Linked DNA regions of Loktanella sp. M215. The main gene of each other region encodes a partner of the protein of the gene in region 2 in a complex. Links are inferred from orthologs where the notes say so. Each region holds a gene or a part of one and is shown on either strand. Other genes may lie near its edges.

Evidence for each region.
Region 1: the proteins of dnaG (region 2) and GLR48_RS12460 are in contact, whole or in part, in a crystal structure (PDB 2R6A), measured with the Geobacillus stearothermophilus proteins. The link is inferred for Loktanella sp. M215 from one-to-one orthologs. Residues at the interface, in WP_049624496.1 of Geobacillus stearothermophilus: Lys456, Leu457, Leu458, Pro459, Ala460, Asn463, Ala464, Leu467, Leu535, Leu536, Ile537, Ala538, Gln544, Glu545, Asp548, Tyr549, His552; in WP_033016901.1 of Geobacillus stearothermophilus: Ser13, Glu15, Ala16, Gln18, Glu91, Leu92, Asp94, Ala95, Val96, Pro97, Thr98, Ala99, Ala100, Asn101, Tyr104, Tyr105, Ile108.

What each region holds. Positions count from the first base shown.
Region 1 is NZ_WMEA01000001.1:2,534,608-2,537,457, forward strand. It holds GLR48_RS12460 (replicative DNA helicase), read right to left. Parts: upstream 2,254-2,850; coding sequence 748-2,253; downstream 1-747. Other genes in the region: GLR48_RS12450 (hypothetical protein), read right to left, coding at 1-297; GLR48_RS12455 (GNAT family N-acetyltransferase), read right to left, coding at 531-767; GLR48_RS12465 (orotate phosphoribosyltransferase), read right to left, coding at 2,452-2,850. UniProt on the Escherichia coli protein: The main replicative DNA helicase, it participates in initiation and elongation during chromosome replication. Travels ahead of the DNA replisome, separating dsDNA into templates for DNA synthesis.
Region 2 is NZ_WMEA01000001.1:3,529,611-3,534,020, forward strand. What follows is about bases 1-2,972. They hold dnaG (DNA primase), read right to left. Parts: upstream 2,485-2,972; coding sequence 517-2,484; downstream 1-516. Other genes in these bases: rpoD (RNA polymerase sigma factor RpoD), read right to left, coding at 1-336; GLR48_RS17360 (MATE family efflux transporter), read right to left, coding at 2,571-2,972. Outside these bases: more of GLR48_RS17360, read right to left, coding at 2,973-3,887; GLR48_RS17365 (PaaI family thioesterase), read right to left, coding at 3,889-4,392; GLR48_RS17370 (PaaI family thioesterase), read right to left, coding at 4,389-4,410. UniProt on the Escherichia coli protein: RNA polymerase that catalyzes the synthesis of short RNA molecules used as primers for DNA polymerase during DNA replication.

The sequences.
Region 1 (2,850 bases), 1.0 Mb from region 2 along the record:
GCCGATGCGGGCGGTGGCGGTGTGAACCGCCGGCAGCAGGCGCATCATGTAGGACCAGAAGACGTAGATCCCGACCGAGACGGCGACGGAATAGGCCAGAGCCGCGAAGACCGACAGCGCGCCGTTGTCATCGAGCAGCGAGGACACGCCGAGGTAGGTGTAGATGCCCGAGGCCACCGCCAATACGCCGAGGGCGGTGCCGGTGATGCTTTCGAGCCAGACGACGTGGGATTCCAGATCGCGGGCGTTGCGAATGTTGCGGGCCTCGGTGCGGGACAGGCGGGACTCGTCGGTCATGGGGGCCCTTTCGGCTGTTCATCTCAAGATAGGGGGCCAAGCGACGGTTGCAAATGACAGGGCCGTGGGCTGGCCGTTCCGGCCCGCGTGGAGGTTTTGCACCTCCACACCTCCGCAAAGTATTTTCAACCAGAAGAAGGGGGGCGTCAGGTCAGACGTTTCGCCTAGCGGGGACCGGGGTGGCGGCGGGTGGTGCCCATGGCCTGAGAGGCGGCCTGTGCACCGGTGTTGCCCTAGTCGGTTCCGATGGTGACGTAAGTGCAACCAAGCGACTTGGCGTGGTCTTCGACCGGCGGGATCATGGGGCGCCTGACGCCGCGGCCGCGCCAGTCCGGCGCGACATAGATGTGGTGTAGATCAAGGCCGCGCCGGTCGTGCGCGGTGGGCAGCATCAGGGCGTCGGACATCCGGACGAGGTCCGCGATGTTTGCAGGCGCCACCGGGCGGGCGTCAAAATCCGACGTCGCCACCGGGGCCGCCGTCCTGCTGCCAGGGCTTCACGAGGTTGCCGAAGCGGGTAAAGCGGCCTTCGAACGACAGTTCCACCGTGCCGATGGGGCCATGGCGCTGCTTGCCGATGACGACCTCGGCCTTGCCGCGCAGGCGCTCCATTTCCTCCTGCCAGATGGCGATCTTGTCCATCTCGTGATCACCCGGTTTTTCGCGTTCCTTGTAGTATTCCTCGCGGAACACGAACATCACGACGTCGGCGTCCTGCTCGATCGAGCCGGATTCGCGCAGGTCGGACAGTTGTGGGCGCTTGTCCTCGCGGTTTTCGACCTGACGGGACAGCTGCGACAGCGCGATGACCGGGATCATCAACTCCTTGGCGATGGCCTTGAGGCCCATCGTGATTTCGGAGATTTCATTCACGCGGTTTTCACTGCGTCCGGTGCCGCGGACCAGTTGCAGGTAGTCCACCACCAGCACGTCGAGGCCATGGGTCCGTTTCAACCGGCGCGCCCGTGCGGCAAGCTGGGAAATAGGCAGGGCGGGGGTGTCGTCGATGAAGAGCGGGCAGGATTCGAGCTGCTTGGCGGCGTCCACGAAACGGCGGAACTCCACCTCTGTCATGTCGCCGCGGCGGATCTGTTCGGATGGCACCTCGGCGGCTTCCGACAGGATCCGGGCGGCGAGCTGTTCGGCGGACATTTCGAGCGAGTAGAAGCCCACGACGCCGCCGTTGACCGCCCCTTCGGTGCCGTCATGCAAGGTGCCCTTCTTGTAGGCCTTGGCGATGTTGTAGGCGATGTTGGTCGCCAGCGAGGTCTTGCCCATGGACGGGCGGCCCGCAAGAATTAGAAGGTCGGACTTGTGCAACCCGCCCAGCTTTTTATCCAGATCGACAAGACCGGTTGACACGCCGGCCAGCCCCCCGTCGCGCTGGTACGCAGCGTTGGCCACGTTCACCGCGTCGGTCACGGCCCGCAGGAAGGATTGAAAGCCGCTTTCCGAGGTGCCGCTTTCGGCCAGCGCGTAAAGCGCCTGTTCCGCCTCGACGATCTGATCCTTGGGCTCAGACGCCACATCGACCTTGGACGCCTTGGACGAAATGGTTTGCCCCACCTGAATCAGCTGACGCCGGATCGCGAGGTCGTAGATCATCTGCGCGTAGTCCCGCGCGGCAAAGGCCGAGGTGGCAGAGGCCGCAAGCCGCACGAGGTAGGCACCGCCGCCAAGTTCCTGCAGGCCCTCGTCATCCTCCATGTAGGATTTCAGCGTGACGGGACTGGCCAGCGCATTCTTGGACAGGCGCGCCGCGGCGCAGTCGAAGATGCGGGCGTGGACGGGATCGTAGAAATGCTGGGGGCCGACGACGCTCGCGATGCGGTCGAAGATGTCGTTGTTGGTCAGGATCGCGCCCAGCAACTGTTGTTCCGCCTCGATCGAATGCGGCATCGTGTCGACGCTCGCCTCGGCTGTGCCGGTCGCGTTGAAAATGCTGATTTCATTCATCGGATGCCTGTCCCCTCGGTCGGTTGCCACTGTGCGCGTGGTTTGCACCGGTCATAAACCAGCGGTGGCGCGGACCCAAATTGTATATTTCTGTGGATAGGTCGCCCTGCGCACATCTAGCACAAGATGGGCCAGATCGCTACCGCCGGCGTCCAGATCTGGTATTCTATGACCCGGCGGAATTTGGCCGGACTGTCGTCAGACCATCACGCCCGGTGTCCAGCCCTTGGGGTTACGCAGGTAGGCTTCGACCGCATCCAGCGTGGCGCTGTCAAAGGACTGACGCGACCGGGCCACCTCCAGCACATCCCACCAGGTGCACAGGTGCAGCAGCTGCACGCCGTGGTCCGACAGCCGTTCTTCCACACCCTCGAAGATGCCGTAGAAGAAGATCACGGCCGTGGCGGCGCAACTGGCCCCCGTATCGCGAATCGCATCGACGAAGGACAGCTTGGACCCGCCGTCGGTCGTCAGATCCTCGACCAGCAACACGCGCTGGCCTTCGGTCATGACACCCTCGATGCGGGCGTTGCGACCGTAGCCCTTGGGCTTCTTGCGCACGTAGGTCATCGGCAGCGCCATGCGCTCGGCCACGAG
Region 2 (4,410 bases):
GGTGCGGTCGAGCTTTTCAGCCTCTGCCCCGCCCAGCGCCACGTCGCGGCCACCCTGGATCGTGGCGACCTCGGTATTGCCGGCGGGCTCTTCGCTTTCCTCGGATTCTTCTTCTTCGGTGACTTGGATGCCCATCTCGGAGAGCATCGACATCACATCCTCGATCTGGTCGGAGGAGACCTGTTCGGGGGGCAGGACGGCGTTCAGCTGGTCATAGGTGATGTAGCCCCGCTCGCGCGCGTCGGCGATCATCTTCTTGACGGCGGCCTGGCTCATGTCGAGGCTGATGTCGCTGTCGCTATCGTCCTTGCGGTCGTCGTTGTCTTTGGCGGCCATGTCTCGGGGCTCCTCGTGTCAGCGGGCGACGGCGTGTCTGGCGAATCGGATGGGCGGGTGATTCGGTTGCAACGAATCAACGCTGTACGCGGCTGATTCGCAACCGGAAAGGGCAGAATTTACAGCCCCTGTTGCACGCACCCCCCTCGTTCGCCTGTCCACGAGCGTATCGGTTCTGCCCTACTTAGGGTCGCGCGGCGGTTTTGCAATCGTCAGCGCCTGCAGGATCGCATCAAATGCGGCGCGTTCGGACTTGTCCATGCCAAAGCCGTTTTCGGCGATGACGATCTCGGCGTTGTCCTCGCCACCGATCTGGCTGGACTTGGCGACGGCGCGCACCGCCTCGCCCAGACGCCATGTCAGCCCCTCGTCGGCGGCGTCGACGTCCTCCACCGCTTCGGAGACCTCGCGCGGCAGCGCACGGGCGGCGGTCAGCTTGGCGAAGCTTTCGGCGAGGCAGCGGCGGGCGAAATCGACGTCGCCGGGTTTGCGCAGGCCGGAGGTCAGGACGACGTCGCGCTGGGTCAGGATGCGGGCCACGGCCTCTTCACCCACGCAGGCGTGCAGGTGGGTGGTCAGGTCCGTGTCGTCGGCGCAGCGCAGGATCGCGTCGCGCAGACGGGCGTGGTCGGGGTCGGTGCAATCCATCAGCTCCAGCGGGGCGAGGAAGGCGTGCAGGGCGGCGGGTGTGGCGATCAGGGTGGCGAGGATCACCGCCTCGCGCATGTGGGATTCGTCGGCGGCCCCGGCGCCGAGGATCGAGCGCTTGTTGGAGGCGACGGGCGAGAGGTCGCGTTCCCACGGCTGCTGCTTGGGGTTCCATTTCTGCGCCTTGCGCGGCGTGAAGGCCTTGTTCTGCGGCTTGCGGGTGCGGAAGAGGTCCCAGCGCATTTCCTTGATCGCCTCGCCGTAGTGGCTGCGGATCGAGGGGTCGGCGATCAGCTTGATCTTGTCGCGCAGCGACTTGTCCAGCGCCGCGCGGCGTTCGGGGCTGTCGAAGACGCGGCCTTCGGTTTCGCGCTGCCAGAGCAGTTGCACCATGGGCATGGCGGCGTCGATGATCGCCTGCATGGCGTCGCGACCCTGCTGCTTGATCACGTCGTCGGGGTCGAGGCCGGCGGGCATGACGGCGAATCGCAAGGACTGCCCGGCGGCGAGAAGCGGCAGGGCGAGGTCGATGACGCGCATCGCGGCGCGCAGGCCGGCGGTGTCGCCGTCGAGCGCAATGATCGGTTCGGGCGAGATCCGCCAGAGCATGTGGAGGTGGTGTTCGGTGACGGCAGTGCCGAGGGGGGCGACGGCGGCGGCGAACCCGGCCTCGCTGAGCGCGATGACGTCCATGTAGCCTTCGGCGACGACGAGGGGCGTGCCCTTGCCGGCGGCGGTGCGGGCGTTCTGCACGTTGTAGAGGGTGCGGGACTTGTCGAAGAGTTCTGTTTCCGGCGAGTTGTAGTATTTCGCTTTGGCGTTCAGGTCCATTGCCCGGCCGCCGAAGGCGATCGCCCTGCCCCGCGCGTCGCGGATCGGGAACATGATGCGGCCGCGGAAGCGGTCGTAGGGGGCGCCGCCCCGGTCGCTGACAGCCGCGAGCCCTGCGTCGATCACCAGCTTCTGCGCCACACCCTTGGCGGTGAGGGCGGCAAGCACGCCGCCGTTGTCGGGGGCGAAGCCGATGTCCCAGCGCGCCTGCGCCTCGGGGCTGAGGCCCCGGCGGGCGAGGTAGTCGCGGGCGGGACCTGCGGCAGCGGTTTGCAGGTTCAGGCGGAAGTGCTGGACCGCCTGCTCCATCACCTCGGCCAGTTCGGTGCGGGTGTCGGCCTTTTCCTGCGCGCGGGGGTCGCGTTCGGGCATCGGCAGGCCGGCTTCACCTGCGAGGATGCGGATCGCCTCCATGAAGTCGACATTCTCGGTCTCGCGCACGAAGGAGATGGCGTCGCCTTTGGCGTGGCAGCCGAAGCAGTAGTAGAATCCCTTGCGGTCGTCGACGTGGAAGCTGGCGGATTTTTCCTGATGGAACGGGCACGGCGCCCACATGTCGCCGCGGCCCTGATTGGACTTCTTGTTGTCCCACATGACCTTGCGCCCGACGACCTGTGACAGCGACAGGCGGGTGCGCAATTCGTCGATGAAACCGGGGGGTAAGGACATGGGGTGATTATCGCTGAGGGTGAGTGCAGAGTCGAGAGGGCGGAGGGGGCGCTGCCCCCACGGCTGCGCCGCCCCCCGAAGTATTTTCAACCAGAAGAAGGGGAGAGTGCCGCGCGTTCGAGGGCGGGGTATCGCCAGCCGAGGGTGAGGCCGCGGAAGACGAAGGAGAGCAGAAGGCCGATCCAGAGGCCGTGATTACCGAAGAGCGCCATGAGCGGGATGACGGCGGCGAAGTAGAGGAGTGTCGAGACCACCATCATGTTGCGCATGTCGGTGGTGCGGGTGGCGCCGATGAAGATGCCGTCGAGCATCCAGGCGGCGACGCCCGCGATGGGAGCCAGCACCATGTAGGGCAGGTAGTGGCGGGCGGCGGTCTGCACTTCTGGCGCCGTGGTCATGATGTCGATGACGGTGCCGCCCAGAAGCGCGAAGGCCAGCGCCAAGGCAGCGCAGATCGCGGCGCCCCAGCCGGAGGTCAGGAGCGCGGCGCGGCGCAGGGCGGGACGGTCGCGGCGGCCCAGTGCTTGCCCCACGAGGGATTCTGCTGCGATGGCGAAGCCGTCGAGGGCGTAGGCCGTGACCTCGAGGAACTGCAGCAGGATCTGGTTGGCGGCGAGCTGGATGTCGCCGAAATGCGCGCCCCAGAACAGGAAGCTGACGAAGATCGCCTGCAGCAGGACGCTGCGGATCAGGATGTCGCCGTTGACGATGCCCATGCGGATCAGGCGGGCGCGGTCGAAGACCCGCGGCCAGTCGCGCCAGGCGGGGACGCGGAAGGCCGCGCGGCAGAGCCAGAGGCCGAGTGCCAGGCCGGACCATTCGGCGATGACCGTGGCTGCGGCGACCCCCGGCACGCCCCAGCCGAGGTGCAGCACGAAGATGAGGTCGAGGGTGATGTTGGCGCCGTTCATCAGCACCTGGATCAGCAGCACGGCGCCGGTGCGTTCCTGTGCGATCAGCCAGCCGGTGATGCCGTAGAGCGCGATGGCGGCGGGGGCGGACCAGACGCGGATCGCCATGTAGTTGCGGGCGAGGGTTTCGACCTCGGCACTGGCCGGAGAGATGGCGAAGGCCCCGGCGAAGAGGAGGGTCTGGGCGGCGATGATGATTGCACCTGCCGTGACGCCGATGATGAGGGCGCGGGACAAAAGGGCCGCGACCTCTGGGGTATTCTCCTCACCGATGGCCTGTGCGGTGAGGCCGGATGTGCCCATGCGCAGGAAGCCGAAGACCCAGTAGATCGCCGTCAGGATGATCGCGCCGATGCCCACGGCCCCGATCGGGGCCGCCTGCCCCAGCTGACCCACGACTCCGGTGTCGACGACGCCGAGGATCGGCACCGTCGCGTTCGAGATCACCACCGGCAGCGCGATGTGCAGCACCCGGCGGTGCGTGAGGTTCATCTCAGTCCTCGCCGCGGACCGGCATCAGGAAATGCCCCGTGGCCTGCGCGAACAGCCGCGCGCGGTTGTCCTGCCAGGCCTCGACATGGACGCTCGCGTAGCGGCGGCCGGAGCGATTCACGCGGGCACGGGCGTAGGCGTCGCGCGGCAGGCCGGAGCGGAGGTAGTCGACGTTGAAGTCGATGGTCTTGGGCAGGCGGCGGGGGATCGCCTCGGCGCCCGATTCCATGTCTTCCCACAGCATCGCCCAGCTGAGTTCGATGATGGCCGCGACCTCCATGAAGGCGGCGGTGACGCCGCCGTGGAGCGCCGGGATCGCCGGGTTGCCGATCAGCATGTCGGCGAAGGGCAGCACGGCGGTCAGCTCGTCGCCGTGACGTTCGAACTGGATGCCGAGGAAGCGGATGTAGGGCACACCGTCGACGAGGCCCTGCAGGGTGGCGTCGCGGCGCTGCTTGACGACCTGCACGGGTTCCGGGCGGGCGCGTTTGGGCGGCATGCTCATGATGTGGCCTGCGGCTTG